One region of the Pectobacterium wasabiae CFBP 3304 genome, then DNA from elsewhere that is predicted to be linked to it. Evidence: predicted binding sites of a transcription regulator. Region 1 holds the regulator's gene; each other region holds the start of a gene.
The links. Region 1 encodes CRP, which controls carbon source genes, mostly activating them, when cyclic AMP is high. Its sites were predicted from a motif close to ATGTGANNNNNNTCACAT; they were not measured.
Positions count from the first base shown of each region.

Region 1 (7,590 bases):
GCAGAACGGGAAACGGAACAGCAACTGCGCGACTACCTCGGCGGCTTCGGTTTTCAGGGCGATAAGGTCACCGAAATTACCGAGCGCTTCTCCGGTGGTGAAAAAGCCCGTCTGGTGTTGGCGCTGATCGTCTGGCAGCGTCCGAATCTCCTGCTGCTCGATGAACCGACCAACCACCTCGATCTGGATATGCGTCAGGCATTGACCGAAGCGTTAATCGATTTTGAAGGCGCGCTGGTTGTCGTCTCGCACGATCGACACCTGATCCGTTCTACCACCGACGATCTCTATCTGGTACACGATCAGAAAGTAGAGCCGTTCGATGGCGATTTAGAAGATTACCAACAGTGGCTGGTCGGCCTGCAACGTCAGGAAAATGCGGCCGATGAAGCGCCCAAAGAGAATGCAGCCAACAGTGCGCAGGGTAGAAAAGATCAGAAACGTCGTGAAGCCGAATTGAGAACACAAACTCAGCCGCTGCGTAAACAGATAACCAAGCTTGAGCAGCAGATGGAAAAGCTGGGTGAAACGCTGGCAGCGCTTGAAGCCCGACTGGCGGACAGTGCAATCTACGATATCAGCCGTAAGGCCGAACTCACTGACTGCCTGCAACAACAAACCAAAGTAAAAATCGAGCTAGAAGAAACAGAACTGTCCTGGCTGGATGCGCAGGAACAGTTAGAGCAGATGATGCAGAGCGAATGAATCTGGTCTCTCTCACCGGAAAGGCGTCGCGAGCGAAAAACCGCTCGCGACTTTATCAAACCAGCACTAATGCCAAATCAACAGCACGCAGGCGGCGGTCAGCAGCCCCATTGACACATTGAAGATAATCCACGCTTTCTTACTGCGCAGCAGTCGCCCAATCATCGTACCAAACCCGAGCCAGATGACGCCGGAAACCAAATTCACCAGCACAATGCCGATGCTTATCGCGATCACCGAATGGTTATAGCCTTCACCCGCCAGACTAAAACTGGCAACCGCGCCCAGCGCCATCAGCCACGCTTTTGGGTTCAGGAATTGTAGTAACCACCCTTGATAAAGCCGGATCGGCTGGGGCGGAGCAACGGACGTTTCCAGCCGTTCGTAAGCCGCCGTGGCGATTTTCCACGCCAGCCAGAGCAGGTAAGCACTACCGAGGACTTTCAGGATAAAATGCAGCGAAGGGTAAATCAGAATCAAACCGCCGACGCCGAATGCCACCAGCAGCAAAATACTCTGCATCCCCAGCATGATGCCGACCATCAACCACAGTGAACGCATAAAGCCAAAATTCGCGCCCGAGGTCGTCAACAGCATATTATTCGGCCCCGGCGTGATAGCCGCTACCCACAGAAAACCCAACATCGAAAGAAATAAACTCAGTTCCATTATTTGTGGGCGCTCCTGACCCAAATGTCGTACCAACTGGCAGCATTGAAGCTAACAGTGTGATATTGATCGTACAAGAGCCGACAACAAGATTTTCATATCCTTTATGCATGACCATTTTCGTCCGCTAAGCGGTGCCCATAATCCGCATCTGCAAACGCTATTACCGCGCCTGATTCGGCGTCACGCGCAGTTCTCGCCAGTCTGGCAGCCGCTTGAATTACCCGACGGCGATTTTGTCGATCTGGCGTGGAGCGAAGCGCCCGAGCAGGCTAAGCATAAACCGCGCGTGGTGCTGTTTCACGGATTGGAAGGCAGTTTTCATAGTCCCTATGCCCACGGCCTGCTGCATGCCTGCAAACAGCGTGGCTGGCTGGCCGTCATCATGCATTTTCGCGGGTGCAGCGGTAAGCCCAACCGGATGAAGCGTATTTATCACTCCGGTGAAACCAGCGATGCCAGCTATTTTCTGCATTGGATGCAAGAGACGCTGGGCGGGGCTCCTACCGCCGCCATCGGCGTTTCTCTCGGCGGCAACATGCTGGCCTACCTGCTCGGTCAGCAGGGCGAAGCCTGTTCCCTGTCCGCCGCCGCCATCGTTTCCGCCCCCTTAATGCTCGAGCCCTGTAGCCGTCGGATGGAACAAGGTTTCTCGCGCGTCTATCAGCACTACCTGCTGCGTCTGTTGAAACAAAACGCCGGCCGCAAGCTGGCAGCCTACCCAGACACGCTGCCGATTCAGTTGCCGCAGTTGAAGCGAATCCGTCAGTTACGCGAGTTTGATGACGTCATTACCTCACGTATCCACGGCTTTCGCGATGCGGCTGACTACTATCGACGCTGTAGTGCTCTGCCGCTATTGCCTAAAATACGCAAACCGCTGCTGATCATCCACGCAAAAGACGATCCTTTCATGACGCCGGAGGTGATTCCCGATCTGTCGCAGTTACCGTCTAATATTGAGTATCAGCTAACGGAACATGGTGGGCACGTCGGCTTCGTAAGTGGTACGTTATTGAAACCGGAAATGTGGCTGGAACAGCGCATTCCCAACTGGCTTAGCCCATTTTTGGACCACGCCACCGATTCTTCTTCAGGAACCCTTTTTACTCAGGAAACATAGCGTGATTATTCCCTGGCAACAGCTCGATCCAGAAACGCTGGATAACATCATCGAATCGTTCGTGCTGCGCGAAGGCACTGACTACGGCGAACAGGAGCGCTCGTTGGCACAGAAAGTGGAAGATATCCGCAGCCAACTCCAATCGGGCGACGTAGTTTTGGTGTGGTCTGAGTTACATGAAACTCTCAATATTATGCCACGCGGCCAGCTCAATGCAGGAGGGCATGCCCCTTATTGATCATGGCGAAAGGCGTGAAAGAGCGCGCCAAACATGCTAACAATGGGAACCATTACGTCTTTTTTGAGGATGCACGCAGGCTTCAGCCTATGTGGCATCGCGATCATGGAGTCACGCGCCTTATGTCACATCAGCATCCGATTATTGCGGTTACCGGCTCCAGCGGAGCAGGTACCACGACAACCAGTCTGGCCTTTCGTAAGATTTTCCAGCAGTTTGATCTACGCGCAGCCCAGTTGGAAGGCGACAGCTTTCACCGCTATACCCGCCCGGAAATGGACATGGCAATCCGCAAAGCGCGTGATTTAGGGCGACACATCAGCTATTTCGGCCCGGAAGCGAATGATTTCAGCCTGCTGGAACAATCGTTTATCGAATATGGCCTGCATGGGCGCGGCCAGACGCGGAAATACCTGCATACCTACGATGAAGCGATCCCCTATAATCAGGTTCCCGGAACATTCACACCGTGGGAACCGATGCCGGAACCCACCGATATCCTGTTCTATGAAGGGCTGCACGGCGGCGTAGTCACCGAACAAAATGACGTGGCACAGCATGTGGATTTGCTCGTCGGCGTGGTGCCAATCGTCAACCTGGAGTGGATTCAAAAGCTGATTCGTGACGTCAATGAACGTGGCCATTCACGTGAAGCGGTGATGGATTCCGTTGTCCGCTCCATGGAAGACTACATCACCTACATCACGCCGCAGTTCTCTCGCACCCATATCAACTTCCAGCGCGTGCCTACCGTGGACACCTCTAACCCGTTTGCCGCCAAGTCGATTCCGTCACTGGACGAAAGCTTCGTCGTCATTCACTTTCAGGGGTTGGATAATATAGATTATCCCTATCTGCTCGCTATGCTGCAGGGTTCGTTTATCTCCCACATCAACACGTTGGTCGTTCCCGGCGGGAAAATGGGGCTGGCGATGGAGCTCATCATGGCACCGCTGGTGCAGCGACTGATAGAAGGGAAAGCCATCGAATGAGCAAAGCTGGGCACGGTAACACGAGCCAAGAGAATAATGCCGATCGTTTAAGCATCGAGATACACGAGCCGGCCACAGGGGTGAGGCCTCCTGCGGGAACCTCCTCTGTGTTTCCCCTAATAGCGGGCTTAAGTGATCAGCATTAGTGCCTCAAGAAAAAGATTATGCCAGCACTCTAATTTCGTGGCTGTGCGTCACCTCAACGGCTTTGCCCAGCATCAATGCCACAGAGCAGTATTTTTCCGCTGACAGGGCAACCGCCCGCTCGACGACTTTATCGGTCAATCCTTTCCCCGTCACAATAAAATGCAGATTGATATGGGTAAATAAACGCGGCGCTTCAGAGCGGCGTTCCGACGTCAATTTCACCTCACAATCCGCCACATCATTACGGCCCTTTTGCAGAATCGATACCACATCAATCGCGCTGCATCCTCCTACGGACATCAACACCATTTCCATCGGACTGGGCGCTTTATCGCCAGAATTACCATCCATCAATATCTGATGTCCTGATGCCGATTCGCCCAAAAACGTTAAGCCTTCAACCCATTTTACCCGAGCCTGCATGATGCCTCTCCACTAAAAATTTTTTGAAAATTTATATCGTTACTGTACAAAAACCAGCGTTAATCAGAGCTTTGTCATGCTGAAGCGAGACAACACAAGACACATCATTAAAGCTGTGTTAAAACAAAAATAGAATAGACCTTTTCTGGACAAACCCAGAAACGAAGAAGATGATGACGTAGCCAGACATACCCAGCCACGTTTACGGTGCGGCAAGGTAGCAGCCGGAAAATCAAGGGTACAGTGGTTCCAGTATATTCCCTGACGTCATTCTGCCTAGACTGAATTTTATTTTTTTAGCAGTTAAACACGCCGTACAGGGAACTCTGACCCCTGTAATTTGCGCAGTGAATTACAACAGAGGATGATAGCGAATGGTTCTCGGCAAACCGCAGACAGACCCAACTCTCGAATGGTTCCTTTCCCATTGTCATATCCACAAGTATCCATCGAAGAGCACGCTGATTCACCAAGGTGAAAAAGCAGAAACGCTTTACTACATCGTGAAAGGCTCTGTCGCAGTGCTAATCAAAGATGAAGAAGGCAAGGAAATGATTCTTTCCTACCTCAATCAGGGCGATTTTATTGGTGAGCTCGGCCTGTTTGAAGAAGGTCAGGAGCGCAGTGCTTGGGTTCGGGCAAAAACCGCCTGTGAAGTGGCTGAAATTTCATACAAAAAATTCCGCCAGCTCATTCAGGTTAACCCGGACATCCTCATGCGCCTGTCTGCGCAAATGGCAAACAGACTTCAGGTAACCTCAGAAAAAGTCGGCAACCTCGCCTTCCTTGATGTGACTGGCCGTATCGCCCAAACATTACTCAACCTGGCCAAACAACCTGATGCCATGACACATCCAGATGGCATGCAAATTAAAATTACCCGTCAGGAAATTGGGCAAATCGTTGGCTGCTCGCGTGAAACCGTGGGCCGCATTCTGAAAATGTTAGAAGACCAGAATCTGATCTCTGCACACGGTAAAACGATCGTCGTTTACGGCACTCGCTAAATCCCTGTCGCAGTACTACCCTACCAATAAAAAAGCGTGAAGCCTCGGCCTCACGCTTTTTTTATCGCACAATGCGTACAAAACGGTTTATCACAAAATATCGTGAACTCAGTTCGCGGTATCAACCACTTGAGCGACCGCTTTGGCGAATTTCGCCATCCCCTGCACAATATCATCTTCATCAATGATCAAAGACGGCACAAAACGAATGACGTTCGGCCCCGCCATCAACACCATAAGCCCCTGTGCCGTTGCGGCAGCCAGAAATTCGCCCGCACGACCATGCCACTGCGGTTTCAGCTCTGCACCCAACAGCAGCCCCATACCACGTACCTGATCAAATACGCTGTACTGCTGGTTGATTCTCTCCAGTTCACTAACAAAGCGATCGTGACGATCCGCTACGCCCGACAGCACTTCTGGCGTATTGATGATATCCAGCGCGGCTTCAGCGACCGCACAAGCTAGCGGATTGCCACCATAGGTCGTTCCGTGTACCCCAACCGTCATGGCTGATGCAATCTCTTCCGTCGTCAGCATCGCGCTAATCGGGAAACCACCACCCAGCGCTTTCGCGGTAGTGAGGATATCTGGCGTAATGCCATAGTGCATATAGCTGAATAATTTACCGGTACGCCCCATCCCACTCTGTACTTCATCAAACACTAGCAGCGCTTTATGTTGATCGCACAAGTCACGAACGCCCTGCAAAAATTCAGGCGTAGCCGGGGTAATGCCGCCTTCACCCTGAATTGGTTCCAGCACGACCGCGCAGGTGTGATCGTCCATCACCGCTTTAACAGCAGCAAGATCGTTGAACGGAACGTGCACGATATCCGCAGGTTTAGGCCCGAAGCCATCGGCATATTTAGGCTGTCCGCCAACCGAAACGGTGAACAGCGTCCGGCCATGAAATGCATTGTAGAAGGCGATGATCTTGGTTTTATACGGGCTATGGCGTTTAACCGCATAGTGACGCGCCAGCTTAAATGCGGCTTCGTTAGCCTCTGCACCAGAGTTAACAAAGAACACACGATCGGCAAAAGTGGCATCGATCAGCTTACTGGCGAGGCGTAGCGCAGGTTCATTAGTGAAAATATTGCTGGTATGCCACAGTTTTTCGCCCTGTTGATGTAGGGCATTAACTAGCGCCGGGTGGCAGTGACCGAGCGCCGTGACGGCGATGCCACCGGAGAAATCGATATATTCTCGGCCGTCCTGATCCCAAACGCGGCTCCCCTTACCTTTCACGGGTACAAACTTCGCGGGTGCATAAACCGGCAAAATAACTTTATCGTGGGTATCCCGTGTCACTGCTTTCTGCTCTGCTGCCATTTGCTGCCTCACTCTGCTGTCCATTACGTCAGAAATGAAAATATAGTCAATAAATATGCATAAAAAATCAATTACAGGCAATATTAAATCAGCCGATGAAGAGAATAACTTTCTATGCGATTAAATTTTAAGGAAATTGTCCAAAAGCTGATGCCCTTGCTGGCTGAGAATGCTCTCCGGGTGAAACTGCACCCCCTCCAGCGGCAACACGCGATGGCGGATCCCCATAATCTCGTCACGTTTCCCTTCATATTCGCTCCAGGCGGTAACCTCAAAGCAATCGGGTAGCGACGCGGGGTCAATGATGAGCGAATGATAGCGGGTAACCGTCAAAGGCTGGGTCAACCCGGTGAAAACGCCCGTATCGTTGTGTGCAATCGCTGAGGTTTTGCCATGCATCACCTGTCGCGCCCGCACCACACACGCGCCAAACGCCTGTCCCATCGCCTGATGGCCAAGACATACGCCCAAAATAGGCAATTTACCAGCAAAGTGACGTATAGCCGCCAGTGAAATACCCGCCTCATCTGGCGTACAGGGGCCCGGAGAAATTACCAACCGCTCGGGCGCAAGCTGCTCAATCTCGTGCAGCGTCAGTTCATCATTACGCTTCACCACGACTTGTGCGCCAAGCTCACAAAAGTACTGGTAAAGGTTGTAGGTAAAGGAGTCGTAGTTATCGATAATTAGCAGCATAAATTAGTTAACTTATTGATAAATAATAAACATGTTATTTGATTTTTCTTTTCATACCCGCACTAATACCCGCAATTTTTTTGATACATTCTTATGGGCTAAAGCGATAAAGGCCATTGTACCTGCCTCCAGCATGAAAGGGATGACAAGAAATTGACCTCACTGGTCACTCGTATCATCCCGATACTGGAAACATTGGTAGCTGTCATCGACGGCAGTGTTTCACGGTCACAAATACGACAAAGTTTTGCAGAC
Region 1 covers NZ_CP015750.1:1,157,845-1,165,434, forward strand. Annotated here, with positions in the region: gene A7983_RS05250 (ABC transporter ATP-binding protein) at 1-705, shown strand, start outside; gene A7983_RS05255 (LysE family translocator) at 772-1,374, opposite strand; gene A7983_RS05260 (hydrolase) at 1,481-2,497, shown strand; gene A7983_RS05265 (YheU family protein) at 2,499-2,735, shown strand; gene A7983_RS05270 (phosphoribulokinase) at 2,858-3,727, shown strand; gene A7983_RS05275 (OsmC family protein) at 3,890-4,297, opposite strand; gene crp (cAMP-activated global transcriptional regulator CRP) at 4,672-5,304, shown strand; gene argD (bifunctional acetylornithine/succinyldiaminopimelate transaminase) at 5,413-6,639, opposite strand; gene A7983_RS05290 (aminodeoxychorismate synthase component II) at 6,760-7,335, opposite strand.

Region 2 (7,590 bases), 2.1 Mb from region 1:
GCTGACCGAAGGTCGCGGTTGTAACAGCCATTTTTGGGGAATGATAGGCAAGTCGGCGAGAGACCAACGCGCATAGCGCGCATCATAAACATCCGGCTGCGCCTGCTCCAGCAGGTGCCCTACACACCACGTGACGACATCATTTTGGCCACAGGCAATAAAACCATCGCCGCGCCGATGCGGTTTGGGTAACACGTCTGCAATCGCCCGCGCAAGGCTGGGCTTTTCGGCAATAAAAAGTCGCATTATTCACCATCAAGCCGACTGGGCATTTCCCGCATAACTTGCGGGAAAGCACGCTGTAAAACGGGTAGAAAATCGATGTTATTCAAAAGATGACAATCAGAAGTAGTGAACAAACGCGTCAGTATCAAGCGGCGTGACCGTAGTAGAGGCTTTGAGTTGTGGTGTACCCAGATAAAGGAAACCCACAATTTCATCCTGTTCGCGACAATGGAATGTTTCGCGTACCAGCGTATTATGCGTCCAGGCACCGCTGCGCCAAATGCCATTAAAGCCCTGCGCCAATGCTGCCATCTGCATCGCCTGAACCGCACAGCCTGCGGAAACAATTTGCTCCCAGAGAGGCACTTTCGGGTTCTCTTCACAATGTGCGACAACGGTGATAATCAGTGGCGCGCGATAAGGCGCCTGACGTGCTTTATCAATACCCGCTTCATCCAGACCTTCTTGCTGCGCCGCACGGGTCAGAACCGTACTAAAACGATCCAAACCGTCATTTTCGATCATGAAAAAGCGCCATGGTTGCATCGCACCATGATCCGGCGCACGCATACCTGCGTGGATAATGTTATTCAATGCGTCACCTGTCGGTGCTGGCGCGGTCAGGCGCGAGGCCGAACGACGATTCAATAGCAACTCAAGAGCATCCATCGCACATCTCCTGTCTGGCAATATAATTTCTGCGATATAACCGATTTCTCTGCAAGAAACGGTTGTAGGGCAACGTTGCGCGTCACGTTAGCACAAGTAGAAGTTTTGTTACAAGATAGCCCCAACAGGGCGCGCTTCTATGGTGATTTAATGCTGACTTTTTACTGTCCGCTCATTAGGATACTATCACTCCTTGTGCTTCACCACTTGCCAGAAGGCGAGTTGAAGGACGTAGGGCACACGCTGTTTACCCGTTCATGGAGATATCATGCGCACATTGTGGCGAATTTTTAGCGGATTTTTTAAGTGGACATGGCGTCTGCTTAATTTTATCAGAGAATTTATTCTCAATATTTTCCTTATCGCACTGATTTTAGTTGGCGTTGGGATCTACTCACAGGTAAAAACGACGCCAGAAGAGGCCACGAAAGGGGCACTGCTGGTCGATCTAACGGGCGTGGTGGTTGATCAACCTTCCGTTAATAACAAACTGCGTCAATTAGGGCGCGAGTTCTTCGGCGCATCGAATAATCGTCGTCAGGAAAACTCACTGTTTGATATCGTCGACAGCATTCGTCAGGCAAAAAGTGACGACAACATCACGGGGATCGTGCTGGATCTCAGCGATTTTACCGGTGCCGATCAACCTTCTATGCAGTATATCGGTAAGGCGCTGCGCGAGTTTCGCGATAGCGGTAAACCTATTTATGCCGTCGGTGATAGCTACAACCAGTCCCAATATTATTTGGCCAGTTTTGCCAATACGGTGTCATTGACGCCACAAGGCAGTGTGGATCTGCACGGTTTCGCGACCAACAACCTCTACTTCAAATCCATGCTCGACAAGCTGAAAGTGACCACCAATATCTTCCGCGTGGGAACCTATAAATCAGCCGTTGAGCCTTATCTGCGTGATGATATGTCCCCTGCTGCGCGCGATGCCGATGGCCGCTGGATTAACGCTCTGTGGCAGCAGTATTTAAATACCGTTTCCGCTAACCGCCAGATTACGCCTCAGCAACTTTTCCCTGGTGCAACCAACATACTGGCGGGTTTGCAGGCCGTCCAGGGCGATACTGCACGCTATGCACTGGATAACAAACTGGTTGATGAAGTCGCTTCACGTTCTGTGACCGAGCAATCGCTGGTTAAAACGTTCGGTTGGAATAACCAGAAGAACCACTTTAACTTCATCAGTATCTACGATTATGTCGTCAAACCGCCGGTGCAAAATAACAACCAGATCGCGGTTGTCTTTGCCAATGGCGCCATCATTGATGGACCGGAAACGCCGGGGATGGTCGGTGGTGATACCACAGCAGCACAAATTCGTGCCGCGCGCCTCGACCCTAAAGTTAAAGCGCTGGTGCTGCGCGTCAATAGCCCCGGCGGTAGCGTCACTGCGTCAGAGCTGATTCGATCAGAATTGATGGCGCTCCGCCTGGCAGGTAAACCGATCGTGGTATCTATGGGCGGGATGGCGGCATCCGGCGGTTATTGGATTTCAACGCCCGCGAACGCGATCATCTCCGGCGCCAGTACACTGACCGGTTCTATCGGTATTTTTGGCGTGATTACCACGTTCGAAGATTCGTTGGAAAGCCTTGGCGTCCATACGGACGGCGTTGCCACCTCTCCACTGGCCGATCTGTCGATCACAAAATCATTGCCGCCTGAGTTCTCACAGATGATGCAGTTGAGTATCGAACGCGGTTATAAGAATTTCATCGATATCGTCGCACAGGCACGCAAGAAAACGCCGGAGCAAATCGATCAGATCGCGCAGGGTCACGTCTGGGTCGGTAGCGACGCGAAAGAGAATGGTCTGGTCGATCAAATCGGCGATTTTGATGATGCCGTGAAGAAAGCCGCTGAGTTGGCTAAACTGGGACAATATCAATTGAGCTGGTATGCCGAACAGCCGGGTCTGCTTGATACCATGCTGAATCAGGTGAACGCATCGGTCTACGCTCTGCTGCCTGTTGCTGTTCAGTCCATGTTGCCAGCACCGGTCGCGCAGTTGGCGGAAGCCATGCGTTCACAACCGTCCATCATGAATAACCTGAACGATCCGCAGAACCGGTACGCATTTTGCCTTACCTGCGGAGAAGTCCGGTAGCGTTTACAGTAGCCGCCAATATGTACCCTAAATAATTCGAGTTGCGTGAAGGCGGCAAGGGAAGGCATCCCGATGAGCTTACTCAGGTAAGTGATTCGGGTGACTGAACGCTGCCAACGCACAAGCAGCTTGAAGTATGACGGGTATAGCCCGGTAATAGTCATTGCTTATGATAGTATTACCGGGCTCCTTTTCCCTCTATACTCTTGTTTTGATCCTGACTCACACCACCATGCGAAAGAAATCCATTTATGTCGCTTATACGGGCGGCACCATCGGCATGCAGCGTTCCGCCAATGGCTATGTCCCAGTATCGGGTCATTTACAGCAGCAACTGGCAAAAATGCCTGAATTCCACCGCGAAGAAATGCCGTCGTTTACGATTCATGAATATGACCCGCTGATCGATTCGTCTGACATGACACCAGCAGATTGGCAATCCATCGCGGACGATATTCAAGCCCACTATGATGATTACGACGGTTTCGTGATCCTACATGGTACAGACACCATGGCGTTCACTGCTTCTGCACTCTCGTTTATGCTGGAAAATCTGGCCAAGCCGGTTATTGTGACAGGGTCACAAATACCGCTCGCGGAATTGCGCTCGGACGGCCAGACAAACCTATTGAACGCGCTATACGTGGCAGCTAACCATCCGATTAATGAAGTCGCCCTTTTCTTCAATAACAAACTATTGCGCGGCAATCGCACCACCAAAGCCCATGCCGACGGTTTTGATGCCTTTGCATCCCCTAATTATCCACCGCTGCTGGAAGCCGGTATCCATATTCGTCGGCTGGCTCCCACCGTGGAATGTAGCGACTGTCCACCGCTGAAAGTGCATCACATCACACCGCAACCTATCGGGGTGATTACGATTTATCCCGGCATTTCTGCCGATGTCATCAGCAATTTTCTCCGTCAGCCGGTGAAGGCGCTTATTTTGCGCTCGTACGGCGTTGGCAACGCGCCGCAAAGCCCTGGGCTGCTGCACGAATTACGTGAAGCTTCAGCCCGCGGCATTGTGGTTGTTAACCTGACTCAGTGTATTTCCGGGCGTGTGAATATGGGCGGCTATGCAACAGGCAACGCGCTGGCGCATGCGGGGGTGATTAGTGGCTTTGACATGACCGTTGAAGCGGCATTGACCAAACTGCATTACTTACTGAGCCAGCAAGATTTAAGCGCCGATGACATTCGCCGTTTAATGCAGCAAAACCTGCATGGAGAATTGAGCGATAAAGATTAAGCAATCACGGAGTTAATAATGAAAAAAGCATTGCTATTAGTTGATTTACAAAATGATTTCTTCCCCGGCGGTGCGCTGACGGTTAACGAAAGCGATCGGGTCCTTGAGGTTGCTAATCGTGCTATTGAGGCCTGTGTAGCCGCCGGGATTACGGTGATTGCCAGCCAGGATTGGCACCCCGCTAACCACGGTTGCTTTGCGGTGAGTGAACAGGCCGTGGTAGGTGAAATCGGTGAATTAAACGGGTGGCCGCAAATCTGGTGGCCCGTCCATTGTGTGCAGGAGACGACAGGTGCCGATTTTCATCCAGCGCTCCAACTATCAGGCATTCAGTGGATAGTACAAAAAGGCACGCAGCCTGACATAGATAGCTACAGCACTTTTTTCGATAACGGACACCGAGTTAAAACCGAACTGGATGATTGGCTACGTGCTCACCACATTACCCATTTAACCATTCTGGGGTTGACGACCGACTATTGCGTCAAGTTTAGCGTATGGGATGCTATCGCCTTGGGGTATCACACCGAGGTATTGGTGGATGGCTGTCGTGGTGTCAATCTTTCGCCCGACGATAGCACATTGGCATTACAGGAAATGGTACAGCGTGGGGCAAGGCTTATCGATATGACACAGTTCCTTGCAGAGCTATCTTCCCATCACTAAAGCCACCAGCAACTAGCGGTAGCCTCTGAGACTACCGCTGACATTTACACCTCAGGCTTCAGCGTAACGATAGCGTCGGCGGTGGTAAACTGGCGCTTCAGTTCTTGCTTGCTTTTCATCACAATTTCGCCATTAGTGCCAATGGTCATGTGCTCAGCTTGTTCGTTATGGCGAGCCTGCCACATCATCACCATTTGCAGGCAGTTTTCTTTCTGTTCAGCCGTCAACGCGACACCGTCTGGCCATTTGCCCAGTTCTACCGCTGTGACTAACCGTTGGTAAATTTCTGGCGTCATGGCGTCGATCAGATCATTGAGTTCCATATCCGGTTTCTGCTCCGAGGAAGGTCAGATTTATTATTGCTGAATGCTAGTTACTGGCAGCGCCTACAGCGGCTGAATCGTTTAAAGCTATTGCAATTTCTGGCTGCCGCTACCATAGTGGTGGTAAACAGATTACCCGTCAACGCGTTCCCCATCAACGTCGTCGATAAAGCTCAGCGAAGCAGAATTCACGCAGTAGCGCTCTCCAGTGGTTTTCGGGCCATCGGGGAAAACATGTCCCAAGTGTGCATCGCACTGCCCGCAGCGGATTTCAATACGGCGCATGTTGTGTGAATCATCGTCGAGATAGCGGATCGCCTCTGAAGAGACGGGCTGATCGAAGCTCGGCCAGCCACAGCCGGAGTCATATTTACTGTCAGAATAAAACAGCGGAGCCTGACAGCACAGGCAGTGATAAGCGCCCGTGCGCTTGTTATGCAGCAATTTACCTGAAAACGCAGGCTCAGTACCGCGTTGCTGGGTGACATAGCGCTGCATCTCTGTCAATTCAGTATTGTCGGACGAAGTGGGCGAAGCAGAGTCGTTAGTCATGGAAGTCTCGCTGCGGTGTTATTTATTCATTCAATCACTGATTATAACAAAAAATTAACAACCTAACAGGCCGTTCTGGCTTAATATTATCAATGTTATTAGCATGAATATCTAATTGTGACATACATCACATATTGAAATGACATGGGCTTTATATGATGCATTTCGCCCCCATATCAGTCTTAGATGTTACTTAGTTACAGGCTCAAGCGGTTTTTGCACAAAGATTGGTCATAGGTTTGACTTACAGCAACTATTGACACGATTCCGCTTGACGCTCAGCAAGGTTTTTGTAATTTTACAACCAACCTTTTATTCACAAACCAATAGCTGGTGGAATATATGACTATCAAAGTAGGTATCAACGGTTTTGGCCGTATCGGCCGTATTGTTTTCCGCGCTGCGCAAGAGCGTTCTGACATTGAGATCGTTGCAATCAACGACCTGTTAGACGCTGAATACATGGCGTATATGCTGAAGTACGACTCAACTCATGGTCGTTTCAACGGCACCGTTGAAGTTAAAGATGGCCACCTGGTTGTTAACGGCAAAACCATTCGTGTTACCGCAGAGCGCGACCCTGCAAACCTGAAGTGGAACGAAGTCAACGTTGATGTTGTTGCTGAGGCAACTGGCCTGTTCCTGACTGACGAGACTGCGCGTAAACACATCGCCGCAGGCGCGAAGAAAGTCGTTCTGACTGGTCCATCTAAAGATGACACCCCAATGTTCGTTATGGGCGTAAACCACAAAGCTTACGCAGGTCAGGAAATCGTTTCTAACGCCTCTTGTACCACTAACTGCTTGGCTCCACTGGCAAAAGTCATCAACGACAACTTTGGTATCGTTGAAGCACTGATGACCACCGTTCACGCTACCACTGCAACGCAGAAAACTGTTGATGGCCCGTCTCACAAAGACTGGCGCGGCGGCCGTGGCGCATCTCAGAACATCATCCCATCTTCTACTGGTGCGGCTAAAGCAGTAGGTAAAGTGATTCCTGAGCTGAACGGCAAACTGACTGGTATGGCGTTCCGCGTTCCTACCCCGAACGTGTCTGTTGTTGACCTGACTGCACGTCTGGAAAAACCAGCGTCTTACAAAGAAATCTGTGCAGCAATCAAAGCCGCTTCTGAAGGCGAGCTGAAAGGCGTTCTGGGTTATACCGAAGACGAAGTGGTTTCTACCGATTTCAACGGTGAAAAACTGACTTCCGTGTTTGATGCTAAAGCCGGTATCGCACTGAGCGACAACTTTGTGAAACTGGTTTCTTGGTACGACAACGAAACAGGTTACTCAAACAAGGTTCTGGATCTGATTGCTCACATTTCTAAATAAGCGTCAGCGATGATTCTGTGAAAAAAGGGCGACGTGATGTCGCCCTTTTTTATTGTTTATTGCAGATTTCTTTTACAACGAAAAACAATCAAAAAAAGGTTCTATCATGCATAACACAATTTTCTCACTCCCCGTCACGAAGCAAATTAGCACCACCCTCAGCCAGCGTCAGTTGGACCAATTACCCGTCATCGTCGTCGATCATCCTGAAGTTCGTGCCGCCATCGCATTACAAGGCGCGCACCTGCTCAGTTGGCAGCCGACGAATGAAGAACCCGTGCTTTGGCTAAGCGACAATACGCCTTTTACTCAGCACGTTGCCATTCGCGGCGGCGTCCCTATCTGTTTCCCTTGGTTTGGCCCTTTCGCCGAACCTAACCACGGTTTTGCTCGTCTGCTGCCGTGGGAATTTACCGCCCACAGCGAAGATGAACACGGCGTGCAAC
Region 2 covers NZ_CP015750.1:4,089,555-4,097,144, reverse strand. Annotated here, with positions in the region: gene A7983_RS18725 (DNA topoisomerase III) at 1-246, opposite strand, end outside; gene A7983_RS18720 (NAD(P)H nitroreductase) at 343-894, opposite strand; gene sppA (signal peptide peptidase SppA) at 1,163-3,013, shown strand; gene ansA (asparaginase) at 3,246-4,265, shown strand; gene pncA (bifunctional nicotinamidase/pyrazinamidase) at 4,284-4,931, shown strand; gene A7983_RS18700 (YeaC family protein) at 4,976-5,254, opposite strand; gene msrB (peptide-methionine (R)-S-oxide reductase MsrB) at 5,387-5,806, opposite strand; gene gapA (glyceraldehyde-3-phosphate dehydrogenase) at 6,149-7,144, shown strand; gene A7983_RS18685 (D-hexose-6-phosphate mutarotase) at 7,251-7,590, shown strand, end outside.
Region 2: the regulator CRP is predicted to act here: its motif matches at 5,922-5,939, upstream of msrB (peptide-methionine (R)-S-oxide reductase MsrB).

Region 3 (7,590 bases), 1.0 Mb from region 1:
TCTCTTTAAATTAACCGATTTGCTTATTTTGTTTAAAATTCCCCAAGTCAATAAAGACAGTTATTTCTTATTATTTTCATAGCATTAATCCACTGCATCGTTTTTAAATGTTAAATAAATGAAAACAAAAGCCACTACATTAAAGTTCGTTAATTTAACAACCAATGAAATATTGCAAGTCCTTATTTAATAACAAGTGAGATGACAGTCACATTTTTAGATATTCATTTAAATTTAATTATCGCCACTTACGCCCAAATGATAACGTTAATGAGAATCATTAACCTTTCAGAGAAGAAGCCATGAATAAAAAGGCCACACGCTGGGCACTCTTTATGCTGCCTGCTATTTATAGCGGTGCAATTAATGCAGCCACAAACGATTTATCCACAACACATTCATCCACAAGCCATTCAACGACAAACAGTGATGAAATAACCGTTATTAGCGCAGGGAGAACGGAACAGAATTTATGGGAAAGCCCCGTCACTATGCAGGTTGTCGATAATGAAAAGCTGAGTAAATATACCAGCGATTCTATTGCCGAAGCGCTACGTGATATTCCCGGCGTCGATATTACCGATACCGCATTGGCAGGTCGTAAACAAATACGTATTCGCGGTGAAGAAGCCTCACGCGTATTGGTGTTAATTGACGGACAGGAAGTCACTTATCAACGTGCCGGGCCCAATTACAGTCTCGGATTATTAATTGATCCTTCTTATATCGAGCGCATCGAGGTGGTAAAAGGCCCGCACTCGGTATTATATGGTTCACAGGCTATCGGCGGCGTCATTAACTTTATTACCCGCAAAGGCGGAGACAAGCCGCTGAGTGGCAAAATCAAAGCCGTTTACGACAGCGCCACCGCAGGCTGGCAGGAATCCGGCTTAGCCTACGGGTCCATCGGTAACTTTGACTACCGCCTCAGCGGCAGCTATAGCGACCAAGGCAACCGCAGCACGCCGGATGGTCGTCTGCCGGATACCCATTTTCGTAACAGCGGCCAGTCAGCTTGGCTCGGCTATCGCCTGGGCGATCATAAGTTCGGCCTGTCGCTGGATAGCTTCAAACTCAGTACGCAGACCTATACCGATTCGGATGAATACGACAGTTTTAGCGTGCGAATTCCTGAACTGGAAAGAAAGAAGGTCGGCCTGTTTTATGACTGGCAGCTCGGCGGCAAGGTGCTGAAAAACCTGCATCTGGACGCCTACCAGCAAAATATTAAGCGCGAATTCCGTAACGATTTGTCGCAGAGCGGTAACCCGCTGCGTTATAACGGCATGTCGCTTTATCAGGGCAAAATGGCGATGAGTACAGGAACCGACGACAAGCAGACCAGTCGAGGGTTGACCTTACAGGCAGATATCACACCATTAGCCGATCATACGCTGATTGCCGGGGGACAGTGGCTCTCCGATGTGGTGAAGCAAAACGCCTTCTCCGATGTTCATGCAGACGGTTTTCTCTCTCCTGTCGCACCTTTCCCTATCTCGGTTAACCCTAGTTCGGTATCCAACAACCACTGGCGGCAGAATAGCTGGGCACTGTTCGCACAGGATGCATGGAAAATAACGCCGGACTGGACGTGGACGCTAGGCGCTCGTCAGTATTGGGTTGAGTCGCTCTCATACGGCGGACAAAAGACCGGCACAATAAGAATGAACGGTATGGTGATGCCGAACAACAGCACGTTCGCCACCAAGAAGGAAAATGACAGTACCTTAGTCACCGCCAGCAGTCTGCGCTATTCCGGTTTCGACAATATCCAACTGCGCGCCTCCTTTGCGCAAGGTTATGTCTACCCTACCCTAACGCATAAATTTTACGACACGGCAGCGGGCGGGAATACCACTTATGGTAACGCCGGTCTACAAGCAGAAACGTCGGATAATTATGAAGTCGGCATGCGCTATAAAGATGAGAGCTGGCTGCTGGATAGCGCCGTTTACCATTCACGCGCTAAAGATTACATCACCACGCTTAACTGCGCCGGTAACGCCATCTGTTCCGGCAGTACGGCTGAAGGTAGCCGTTACTACGCTAACGCCAACCGTGCGACCACATACGGGATGGAAATGTATGCGGAATACCTCGGCTGGACGCTGTCTCCTTACGTTAACGGCAACATCATCCGCCGTGAGCTGGAACTGCCGACTCGCAGCACCTATCGCACCGGTGAACCCACCTTTACTGGCAAAATAGGACTCAAAAACATCACGTTATTCGAGCGCATGGAGCTGGAATCAGATCTCTACTTCCGAGCAGCCTCACGTGCGAAGGATGAAACGGCAGATACCGCCGTTCAGCATAGCGGCTGGGCAACGGCCAATCTGGAATTCACCAGCACTTTCGGCAACGAGAATCAGTATCAAGTCACGCTGGCATTGAACAACCTGCTGGATAAACGCTACACCACCGCGCACGAAAGTATTCCGGCATCCGGTTTCAGCACCGCGATTGGCGCAGCGTTCTCATTCTGAGATTCATGATGATGAAGGCGATAATCGCGTTAATGCTCTTTGGGCTGTCTTCCTTCACCTGCGCGACCACGCCGCGCGTGGTGATTGCTGGCGGCTCACTGGTAGAAATTGTTTATGCACTCGGCGCAGGCAATACGGTGGTGGGCATCGATCAAACCACCACCTATCCGCCAGAGACGTCAACACTGCCACAAATCAGCAACTGGCAGCAGTTAACGAGCGAAGGTATTTTGTCGCTCCACCCAACGTTGTTGATGACCTGGCAGGATGCCAACCCACCGCAGGTGCTTAATCAGCTTGAGCAGTCTGGTGTAACGGTGGCACGTTTTACCCGCACGCCCAGTACGCCAGCGCAGTTGCTTAGCAATATTCGGCAAGCGGGTGTATTGCTCAATCGCGCTGATGCCGCCGAGAAGTTGGCCACTCGTCTCTCTCAGCAGTTGAATGCCGTAGCAGAGCGACTGACAACGCAGAAGAATCACGTCAACGTCGTGTTTCTGCTGAGTGTCGGCGGCGGCGCGGCGCAGGTTGCGGGGAAAAATACCGTCGTAGATAGCCTGATCACACTGGCGGGTGGTAAGAATGTCGCCACGCATAGTCAGTACCGAACTTACGGCGGTGAGGCGATGATTGCGGCGAATCCTGACGTGATTGTAGTGACCACGCAAAATATCGCAAACGGTGTGGAAGCGCTGGAGGTAATACCGGGGATAGTGCAAACCGCAGCTTGGAAAAATCAACGCATTATCGCGCTCGATCAGGCAATTTTGCTGGGAATGGGGCCGCGCGTTGCCGAGGCGGTCGAAGCATTAAACCGCGGATTTTATCCTTAACAAAACGAAAACATCCCCTAAATAATTCGAGTTGCAGGAAGGCAGCGACACAGTGAATCCTCAGGAGCTTACACCAGTAAGTGACTGAGGCGAGTATTGCCAACGCACATGCAGCTTGAAGTATGACGGGGATTAACGGCCTCAATAATGAGGCCGTATCACACGCTTACTGAATACCCTGACTACGCAGGTAATCTTCATAGTTACCGGTGAAATCGTTCACTTTATTTGGCGTCATTTCCAAAATACGGGTTGCCAACGAGCTAACAAATTCACGGTCATGAGAAACGAACAGCAGCGTCCCTTCATACATTTCCAGCGCCATGTTCAGCGATTCAATAGATTCCATATCAAGGTGGTTGGTTGGTTCATCCATTACCAGAATATTCGGACGCTGCATCATCAGTTTACCGAACAGCATGCGACCTTTTTCACCACCGGATAACACCTTCACTTTCTTCTTGATATCATCTTGACTGAACAGCAAACGACCAAGTACGCTGCGCACCGCCTGTTCGTCGTCTTTTTCCTGTTTCCACTGGCTCATCCAGTCAAACACCGTCAGCGTCTCATCGAATTCGTATTCGTGATCCTGCGCGTAGTAGCCAATTTTGGCATTCTCTGACCACTTCACCGTACCGCTATCCGGCTCGAAATCACCGACCAGCGTTTTCAACAGCGTCGATTTACCAATACCGTTAGGACCCAAAATGGCGACTTTTTCACCCACTTCGATCATAAGACCCAGCTTGCTAAACAGCAGGCCGTTATCAAAACCTTTACTCAACGCTTCCACTTCCAGCGCATTACGGAACAGTTTCTTATCCTGATCAAAACGGATAAACGGGTTTTGACGGCTGGAGGCTTTCACTTCATCCAGTTGGATTTTATCGATCTGGCGCGCGCGCGATGTCGCCTGCTTGGATTTAGAGGCGTTGGCGCTAAAACGACTGACGAACGATTGCAGTTCAGAAATCTGTGCTTTCTTCTTCGCGTTATCAGACAGTAAACGCTCACGCGCCTGCGTCGCGGCCGTCATGTATTCATCATAGTTGCCCGGATAAACACGCAGTTCACCGTAGTCCAGATCCGCCATGTGCGTACAGACCATATTCAGAAAGTGACGGTCATGCGAGATGATGATCATGGTGCTGTTACGCTCGTTAAGCACCTGCTCCAACCAGCGGATAGTATCGATATCCAGGTTGTTGGTCGGTTCGTCGAGCAGCAGGATATCGGGATCGGCAAACAGTGCCTGCGCCAACAGAACACGCAGCTTCCAGCCGGGAGCAATTTCACTCATCAAGCCATAGTGCTGCTCAACAGGGATCCCCACGCCCAGCAACAGTTCACCCGCGCGTGATTCTGCGCTGTAGCCATCCATCTCACCGTATTCTACTTCCAGATCGGCCACTTTATAGCCGTCGGCTTCGCTCATTTCAGCCAATGAGTAGATACGGTCGCGCTCTTCTTTTACCGCCCATAGCTCGCCATGCCCCATGATGACGGTATCCAGCACGCTATATTTTTCAAACGCGAACTGATCCTGACGCAGTTTACCCAGACGTTCATTAGGATCGAGGAAGACGTTACCACCGCTCGGCACCAGATCGCCGCCGAGGATCTTCATAAAGGTGGATTTGCCGCAGCCATTGGCGCCAATCAAACCGTAACGGTTGCCGCCGCCAAATTTAACGGAAATGTTTTCAAACAACGGCTTGCTGCCGAACTGCATGGTAATATTGTTGGTACTTAACACAGCACTTATACTCGAGTCGGAATGTGATTTGGCGCGCATTATGCCATAAGCGCGCGCCAGGATCGCGGTTAGTTTTGAGTAATATTTAAGCGATAGCGCATACAGGAGAGAAATGCGATGCCTATAGTACGTCGTTTCAAACAGGTCGACGTTTTCACCCAGCAGCCTTTCAAAGGCAATCCGCTTGCCGTGGTTATGGAGGCGAGTGGGTTGACCGATGCGCAGATGCAGGATATCGCGCGTTGGACAAACCTGTCGGAAACCACGTTTGTCCTGCCTGCTACCGATCCCGTTGCGGATTATCATGTCCGTATTTTTACGCCAGAAGCGGAGATGCCCTTTGCCGGACACCCCACGCTAGGCACGGCACATGCCCTGCTGGAAGACGGATTACGTCCTAAATCCCCGGGCCAGTTGGTGCAACAGTGCGGTATTGGCTTAGTGCCAATCAACATCGGTGATGACAAGAGTCTGGCGTTTCACGCACCGCAGGCTACCATCGTGCCGTTTGATGATGAACACACGCCGCTGCTGGAAAAAGCGCTGGGCATAACCGGTCTTGGTAGTGCTCACATCGATAAGCGCTATCCGCCTACCGCCGTACATATGGGCATTCGCTGGCTGGTGGTTCGTGTAGACAGCGCGGACACCTGTCTGAGCATTATACCGGATGCAGACGCGCTCACCGCCGTGCAGAGCCTCAGCCAGACCAATGGCATTGCTATCTACGGCCCACACGATGACGCGACGCCGGCCGATTATGAAGTCCGCACGTTCTACATTGAATGCGGCTACCTTAAAGAAGATCCTGTCACTGGCAGCGCCAATGCCTGTCTGGCAGCACTGCTTCGCCAGCAGCATTCCACGAATAATGTTACCGCGCCACTCAGTTATCTTGCACGACAAGGGACGATGCTGCACTGCGATGGTCGTATTACCGTGACTTACCTGGACGATGAACCTTGGATCGGCGGACACAGTGTCACAATCATTGACGGTACGTTGCTACGTTAAAAAATAAGGAATCTCGCTTATGGAAGCGCTATTTGCAGATAAATTGTATGAACTACGCCATCAGCCCCACTTGCGCCTAACGGTACAGGAAGAGAACGACGCCGATGTGCTCTTTACTCTAATTCAGCAAGAAAAGCCACGCCTGCGGCGAACGTTACCTTGGCCGGATTCCGTCAAGAGCGTCGATGACACACGTGAAACCATTCGCGGTAATAGACAGGAATTCTTCGCCAAAACGGCCGCCGTGTACGTCATTCGCTGGGATGACACGCTGGCTGGCATCGTTTCCTTCAACACGATTCAGGATAAAGAAGGCGTCATCGGCTATTGGATCGCCGAAGAATTCGAAGGGAAAGGCATTGTTTCTCAGGCCGTCAGTACGCTGATAGCAGCGTATACCGATGCAAACCTCATTGAGCGCTGCGTCATCAAAGCCTCAACGGCTAACATACGTAGTAATGCCGTCGCCCAACGGCTTGGTTTCCGTTTTCATCACACGGCAAAAAATGCCGAGCAGATTGGCGAGCAGTGGTTCGATCACAATATTTATCACTATCCCGCCTGACGCGCCCCACGGATTATATTCCCTCACCTGATTCGCTGCTCTATCGGGCGCGCATCAGGTCCTTTTCGCACAACGGTACAGGCCATTTGCCCACTCGTTATATTTTTGTGACTAACATCACAAAAATGTTGAAATCCAATTTCATCTCCGCTACCATTAAAAACGTGATGAACATCACATTTAATTAACCCGTAAGAGGAGTCTGAAAATGACTATGTTTCGTAAAATCAGCAAATTCTTCAAAAGAGTGGGAGATGTTTATGTCAGCTATTGTGAACGTATTGGATCAATCATCAGCCCATTCTGATTGTGATGTAAACAATCTCTAAAGCCGCCTTCTATCAGGCGGCTTTTGTTTTTCCTTTTAGCCTCTCTTTTATCCTCTTCTCACTGTAACGCAAATTCAAATCTGCTCATTCTAGCAACATCATAACCGCTGGCTGACACATCAACCGATACCATCAAGTGTTACGGTTTTAATGTACAAAAAAACTAACGTTACATTCCGTTAACAAAAAGCAAAAAAATAATAAGCATCAAAAAATGCTATCAAAGTTGATTAATTAGGTTAAGAAATTGAGGGTAATTGATTTATTTACGTGACAATAGTCGCATAAATACAGATTACCCTCTAAAAAACTTTATCTCAGAATGAATTTATGCATAACTTAAAAACAAGTAACGCAACTGAACAATTAATAATTACAAGTAAATTTACTGATACAGTGCAAACTGAGCGCTTACAGAAAATACAGCCCACGGATTAGAGTGAGGCTATATAGTGACTACGCCTACGCACCTATTTACCGTAGCTGAATCTGATACCTAAAATATATCGAGGTGGCAGCAACCGGACACATTAATACACAACCCCACAACTTATCCCTTCTGCGATAGTTTTATCGCCCTGCCGCAGAAGTTTTATCGCCCTGT
Region 3 covers NZ_CP015750.1:150,385-157,974, forward strand. Annotated here, with positions in the region: gene A7983_RS00765 (TonB-dependent receptor plug domain-containing protein) at 303-2,486, shown strand; gene A7983_RS00770 (heme/hemin ABC transporter substrate-binding protein) at 2,498-3,319, shown strand; gene A7983_RS00775 (ABC-F family ATPase) at 3,486-5,078, opposite strand; gene A7983_RS00780 (PhzF family phenazine biosynthesis protein) at 5,196-6,092, shown strand; gene A7983_RS00785 (GNAT family N-acetyltransferase) at 6,112-6,657, shown strand.
Region 3: the regulator CRP is predicted to act here: its motif matches at 5,100-5,117, upstream of A7983_RS00775 (ABC-F family ATPase).

Region 4 (7,590 bases), 920 kb from region 1:
CCGCCTTCCTGAAACACCGCTATGATGCGATGCAGCACAGCACGTTGTACCGTGGTATGGAATTCTCTGACGATCCCAATACGATCAAAGAGTGGGCTCCATTGGTGATGGAAGGTCGCGATCCGGCTCAGAAAATTGCAGCAACCCGTATGCCTATCGGTACGGACGTGAACTACGGCGAAATCACACGTCAGTTGGTTGGTGCGATGAAAACCAAGTCCAACTTTGCGTTGCACCTGAATTCAGAAGTGCGCGATATCAAGCGCAATGCAGACAACACCTGGAGCGTGACTTACGCCGATCTGAAGAACGGCGAAAAAGAGAGCGTGATTAAGGCGAAATTCATCTTTATCGGTGCAGGTGGGGCGGCATTACAACTATTGCAGAAATCTGGCATTCCTGAGGCCGATCTGTACGGTGGTTTCCCGGTCGGTGGCGAATTCTTGGTGACAGAAAATCCGGAAATCGTGAAGCGTCACATGGCAAAAGTATACGGTAAAGCCTCGGTAGGCGCGCCACCGATGTCGGTTCCTCATCTGGATACGCGTATTTTTGACGGTAAGCCAGTCCTGCTGTTCGGGCCATTTGCCACCTTCTCCAGTAAATTCCTGAAAAACGGTTCGCTGTGGGATCTGATCGGTTCAGTGACCTTCTCCAACGTGATGCCGATGACGCACGTCGGTCTGGATAACTTCGATCTGGTGAAATATCTGGTCGGCCAGGTCATGATGGATGATGACGATCGCTTCGCTTCATTACAGGAATATTTCCCGAATGCGAAGAAAGAAGACTGGCGACTGGCGATCGCAGGCCAGCGTGTTCAGGTTATCAAGAAAGATGATGATAAAGGCGGCGTGCTGAAATTGGGTACTGAGATCGTCAGCTCGCAGGATGGCTCAATTGCCGCACTGCTGGGGGCTTCTCCGGGGGCGTCTACCGCCGCGCCGATTATGCTGAGCCTGCTGCAAAAAGTATTTAAAGATAAAGTGGCGACGCCGGAATGGCAGAGCAAGCTGAAAGAGATTGTTCCGTCTTATGGTCAGAAACTGGACGGTAATATTGAAATGACCAATAAAATCCGCAGCTACACCAGCAGCACGCTGGATCTGGATTATATTGAGGTTAAGCCTGAGTAATCGGGTTAGCTGGAAGTCACGAAAAAGGCCGCGAAAGCGGCCTTTTTCGTCTCTCTGACTCGGTAAACCGGGTGAGAAAAGGGTTGCTGTACTTTGCTGAAGTGGAATACTACATTTGCAATTGAGCACCAATATCGATTGGGTTAAGCAAGTCACAGCAATCGAGAACAATATGCGCTAGCGGTAATGATGGCCAGTGTTGAGTCCTGGAATTCTGGAAAACGCTTCTGCAATGAAGTCCATGAATACCATCGCTCGCTTCGGTAGCAGCCGATTGGCAACATAGAGAAACTGAATTGGCACGGGCGGCGCTTCATAGTCACAAAGCACCTGACACAGTCTGCCGCTCTTCAATCCATCCTCGTATAACCATGCGGGCCCATTCGCGATCCCAAGACCGGCTATGACGGCTTCCTGTATGGCCTGTGGTGAGTTGACGCGGAATCGCCCCGAAACGTTGATTTCGGTATCTCGAAAATGCCACGTATTACCCGTGTTTAACAGAGAATACAGAATACAGTCATGATCGCGCAGATCTTCCGGTGTTTGCGGTATACCGCGACGGCTCAGATAGTCTGTAGAGGCGACATACACGCGAGTGAAAAGACCAATCCGGCGTGCTCGTAGTGCGCTGTCGGAGGGATGGCCTATTCGGATCGCCAACTCGACACCTTCTTCCACCAGATCGACGAAACGATCGCTCAGTTGCAAATCCAGCGACAAGCCGGGGTAGCGTGCCAGAAAAACGGGGATTTGTGGTACCAGGAAGCTATGGGCCATTGCCGTTGGGCAGGCCACTCGCAGAAGTCCCGTGGGTTCCGTCTCATTGCTCAAGGATGACTCTGATTCTGCAACTGCATCGAGAATTCGGCTTACATCTGCGTAGTACCGCTCACCCTCGGGCGTCAGCACAAGTTGGCGTGTTGTGCGCTGAAGTAGTCTTACGCCCAAATGCTCTTCTAAGGCGGCAACGTATCGGCTTACGTTGGGTTGCCCCATATTCAGGTCGCGCGCTGCCGCAGAGAAACTACCCGTTTCGACAGTTCGTTTAAAACAGGTCATGAGCAGAAAACGATCCACGTGAAGGCTCCTTGATTCATGCGGTAATGGAATAAATCATATGCGAAATAAGAATCTTATCATTATTTATGCATACACATATGATTAGCGCTGTCCCTGGCAGCAAATTGCTGCATCCGGCTATTATGATCAGGAGTTCTTAATGTCTCGATTACACAATAAACGTACCCTTATCACTGGCGGCACCTCCGGCATTGGGTTGGAAACCGCAAAGCAGTTCCTCGCTGAGGGGGCTCGCGTCATCGTCACCGGGGTCAACCCCGATTCTATTGCCGCGGCAAAATCCGAACTTGGCAGTGAAGTGCTGGTGCTGCGTGCTGACTCGGCCAGCGTGAGTGCACAGAATGAACTGGCTCAAGCCGTGGAGGCACATTACGGAAAGGTTGATGTTGTCTTTCTCAACGCTGGTGTTTCCGTTTGGCAGCCGATCGAAGAATGGACAGAGGAAATGTTTGATCGCTCCTTCGATATTAACGTCAAGGGGCCGTATTTTCTGATCCAGTCGCTTTTGCCTGTGTTCGCCAATCCCGCTTCAGTCGTGCTCAATACGTCGATTAGTTCGCATGTAGGATCGAGCCGCTCCTCCGTTTATTCTGCGACTAAAGCAGCTTTCCTTAGCCTGTCAAAAACGCTGTCTAGCGAACTGATGGAACGTGGTATTCGCATCAATGCGGTTAGCCCAGGTCCTATAGATACCCCGCTGTATGACAAACTGGGTATTCCTGAAAGCTATCGTAAACAAGTCAATGAGGAGATCGTCAAGAGCATCCCTTCAGGCCGTTTCGGCACGGCGGAGGAGATTGCCAAGGCTGTGTTGTACCTGGCTTCAGATGAGTCCCGATGGACAATCGGTAGTGAGATCGTCGTAGATGGCGGGCGTCTGTTGAATGACTGATTTGACATTATGATGTTCGTGGATTGTTCATCATTAGCTAATCACTACGCCAGTAAGAAAGAGACAAATGCCTTGTGATGAGCAAAAAAAAAGCAGGTAAGTTGCCTTACCTGCTTTATCACGCTGACTGGTAACAAATAGAATGCGTACTCTATTTAGAACGCCATTTTTTATTTAGAACGCATAGTTGAAGTTCACGCCGTACAGCCAGGCTTTACCTTTAGAGCTGAAGTTGTAACTTGGAGAACCTGCTCTATCAGAGATAGGTTCGCTGATATCAACCTGCTTACCGTGCATATAAGACACGCCAACATCAACAGAGGCATCTTTGTTAAACGCATAGGTAGTGCCTGCACTTAACCAGAAACGGTCCTGATCGGGGATAGAGATAGAACGTCTGTCGGCTGGTACCGGGCTATCATCAAATGCGATACCGCTACGGAATGTCCAGTTATCGTCATGATAGTAGGTGGTGCCGAGTGCGATACGGTAGGCATCACGGAAGCCTTCCTCTTTCTGGAACAGCGTATTACCGTTGCTACCTGTCGCTTTCAGTTCCTGGAAATGGCTCCAACTGGTGTAGGTCAGGCTGTAATGCACCGCCCATTTAGGCGCTACGCGGTGGTAGGCGGAGGCTTCCCACATTTCCGGCAGGTTCAGCGTCAGCTTACCGGGAATTGTTGCCCCCCCTGTCCCGACAGGTGTTCCTGGGAGGCCGGCAGGGATATTACTGCGGTAATCACCATCGAAGTCGATGTCGACTTTGGAACGGTAGGTCAGGCCGAAGCGATTGTTTTCATCCACTTCATACAGGATACCGGCATTCCAGCCGTAGCCCCACTCTTTACCTTCCATGTGAACCAGTTCTGAAGATGGGCCTGCAACTACGCCTTGCAAACCACCAGACGGTACTCCGTTAATGACGGGAGGAATGTTTGCCAGTTCACCTGCTCGGCGAACAATCTTAGCATCGGCATAGACCGCATTGAGGCCCAGACCAAAGCTGAAATGTTGATTCAGGCGATACGCAGCGCTCAGGTTCAGGTTTGACGTCAACAGGTCGGTCTCCCCGCCGATAGAACCAGCCGCATAGCTATCATTAAATTTAGTCGCCAGACCATAGTTAGTGGTGGCGGAAGCACCGATCGCCCACTGCTCATTAAGCGGCATGATGAAATGCAGATTAGGTACCCAGGCGTGTGGCGCGATATTCTTGGCGCTGGTGTTCTGCCCTGGGACTTGGGAGTTTTTCCCCTGAACATCAATATCCGGGTTGATATAGGTGACACCACCGGAGAACGATGGGCGGTCAAACATAGTCATGGTCGCTGGGTTACGGCTGCCGGAGGTGGCGTTGTCGGCTACGGCACCTTCACCAGAAAACGCACGTCCCAGACCCGATGATGAATATTCATTAAGCTGGAAACCAGCCGCGGACACATTTGCTGAAAACAGGGCCACCGCAACAGCAATTGTGGATTGTTTGAACAGGTTTTTCTGGCTCATGACCAAAACCTCTTTATATGCTTGTTATTTAACGTTGTTACACGAGGTAACAAGGGACGCGCATTGTAGGGGGCGCACTCAGCCTGACAAATCAGACCAGTTGCCAAAGTATAAGTTGTGAATACGGTAATGTTGCGTTTGTGTGTTCTAAATATTTCCAAAATGATGCGGAATTTAGATCTGCTTAACGTTTTGGTTAATTTGTGTGAGGAGGTGTTACGCGGTTTTCACTGCCTAATAACGCTTTAATGTGACTGATATCACTAAAATTACTGGCTGGCATGAAGTGCTGGTACTGCTTTAGGGTGAGAGAGTAAAATATAAGGAAGATAGAAATATTTGAACTGGATCAAATCTCCCGCGTCTTAAGTCTTAAGAGGAAAGCATCATGACGAACGTAATCAATAAATGCAGCGCTGAAGAAACCGCAGCCTGCTGCTGTGTCGATGTCGGTACCATCATGGATAATACGGATTGCACGGCGTCTTACAGTAAAGTGTTCGGCGATCGTTCTGATGCTGAGGCGGCACTCACTGCTCTGACGGCAAAAGCGCGCGCGGTAGAATCCGAACCTTGCGAAATTGCCAGCACGCTGGAAGAGGTAGACGGCGGCGTGAAACTGGACATCGATTTCACATTCAGTTGTCAGGCTGAAACGATGATTTTCCAGCTCGGCCTGCGTTAATTTTTGTGTTGGCAGGAGTCTTTTCCTGGCTCCTGTTGATTGTTTCCTGTCTTGTCCTAACGAATCGCCTGACTACTGGTTCCCCCTTCGCTTTTTGCCATTCATTCATCTTTGTTCGCCGCGACGCGCATGCTCTTCACACTTTTATGTTGCGCAGCTTTGCGTAATGTAACTATCTGGTTAACAATGAAATCAGGTCAGACCTGTTGTGCGCGTACTTTATTTTCGGTTAACAGGAGCGTTTATGAGCGAGGTATTACCTCTGATAACCCGCCGTGGCGATCGCATTGCGTTCGTGAGCGGATTACGCACCCCATTTGCCCGGCAGGCAACGGCCTATCATGGCGTTCCTGCCATTGAGTTAGGCAAGCTCGTCACCAGTGAGTTACTGGTTCGAACGGGTATCGATCCTGAACTGATCGAGCTATTGGTGTTCGGGCAGGTGGTCCAAATGCCCGAAGCGCCGAATATCGCCAGAGAGATCGTGCTCGGTACGGGCATGAGCGTATATACCGATGCGTATAGCGTTTCACGCGCCTGTGCTACCAGCTTTCAGGCCGTTGCCAATGTGGCGGAAAGCATTATGGCGGGAACGGTGGAAGTCGGCATTGCCGGGGGCGCAGATTCTTCTTCCGTGCTGCCCATTGGTGTCAGCAAAGCGTTGGCCAGAGCGCTGGTGGATATGAACAAGGCCAGAACGCTGAGTCAGAAGTTGAAGCTGTTAAGTGGCCTGCGGCCGAAAGATCTGCTGCCGGTTGCGCCTGCTGTGGCGGAATATTCCACCGGGTTGCGCATGGGCGATACTGCTGAACAGATGGCAAAAACTTACGGCATCACGCGTGAAGAGCAGGATGAGTTGGCGCATCGTTCGCACAGGCTAGCGGCCCAGGCCTGGGAATCTGGCGTGCTGCGCGATGAGGTGATGACGGCGTATGTTCCTCCTTATGAGAAAGCACTGAGTGAAGATAACAACGTGCGCCACGATTCGGCCTTAGAGCAGTATTCGCGCTTACGTCCGGCGTTCGATCGTCGGCATGGCACGGTGACGGCAGCGAACAGTACGCCGCTAACGGATGGTGCGGCGGCGGTCTTGATGATGAGTGAATCTAAGGCCAAAAGCCTGGGACTTACGCCATTAGGCTACCTGCGCAGCTATGCATTCAGCGCCATCGGCGTGCAACGTGATATGTTGTTGGGGCCGGCTTATGCGTCTCCGCTTGCGCTGGCAAGGGCGGGTGTAGCACTGGCCGATCTGACGCTCATTGACATGCACGAGGCCTTTGCCGCCCAGACGTTGGCAAATCTGAAGCTGTTTGCCAGCGATGAGTTCGCCCGAAGCCAATTGGGCAGAAATGCCGCACTGGGTGAGGTGGATCGCGCTAAGTTCAACGTATTGGGTGGCTCTATTGCCTATGGACATCCTTTTGCCGCCACTGGTGCGAGGATGATCACGCAAACGCTGAATGAACTGCGTCGGCGCGGTGGTGGACTGGGATTAACCACCGCCTGCGCGGCGGGCGGGCTGGGTGCGGCAATGGTACTGGAGGTGACGCCATGAACGATCAACAGCCTTTCCTTGCGGCAACGGAAAGCCCCTCTGCTTTTTCTTTCACCATTCGGCCGGATAATATTGGTGTGATCAACATTGATGTCCCCGGTGAGAAAGTGAACACGTTAAAGCGCGAATTTGCAGAACAGATTATCTCGGTCTTCGAACTGGCGCGACAGCATGCGACGCTCCGAGGACTCATTTTTATTTCTGCCAAGCCTGATTCGTTTATTGCCGGAGCGGATATCACCATGTTGAACCAGTGCAGCAGCGCAGAACAGGCAGAAAATCTGGCGAAACAGGGGCAGGAGACGTTCGATCAAATTGCTGAGTTACCTTTCCCCGTGGTGGCTGCCATTCACGGTGCCTGTCTGGGCGGTGGGTTAGAGCTGGCATTAGCCTGTGACTATCGCGTTTGCTCGCTGGATGAAAAGACGGTGCTGGGGCTACCAGAAGTCCAGCTTGGCCTTCTTCCTGGTTCGGGCGGAACGCAGCGCTTGCCACGCTTGATTGGTCTGGATAGCGCATTGGATCTCATACTGACAGGTCGTCATCTCCGCGCGAGTCAGGCGCTGCGGCAAGGGCTGGTGGATGAGGCGGTGCCGCACGATATTCTGCTGGATACGGCAGTCGAGATTATCAAAAAAGGCAAAAGGAAGACGGTGCCGTTAGGCTGGCGTTCGCGTTTGCTGAGCAGCCCGGGTATACGCCATTTGCTTTTCAAGATGGTGAAACGCAA
Region 4 covers NZ_CP015750.1:235,955-243,544, reverse strand. Annotated here, with positions in the region: partial or broken gene mqo (malate dehydrogenase (quinone)) at 1-1,136, shown strand, start outside; gene A7983_RS01165 (LysR family transcriptional regulator) at 1,314-2,216, opposite strand; gene A7983_RS01160 (SDR family oxidoreductase) at 2,359-3,111, shown strand; gene fadL (long-chain fatty acid transporter FadL) at 3,286-4,617, opposite strand; gene A7983_RS01150 (YfcZ/YiiS family protein) at 5,006-5,302, shown strand; gene fadI (acetyl-CoA C-acyltransferase FadI) at 5,547-6,860, shown strand; gene fadJ (fatty acid oxidation complex subunit alpha FadJ) at 6,857-7,590, shown strand, end outside.
Region 4: the regulator CRP is predicted to act here: its motif matches at 4,955-4,972, upstream of A7983_RS01150 (YfcZ/YiiS family protein).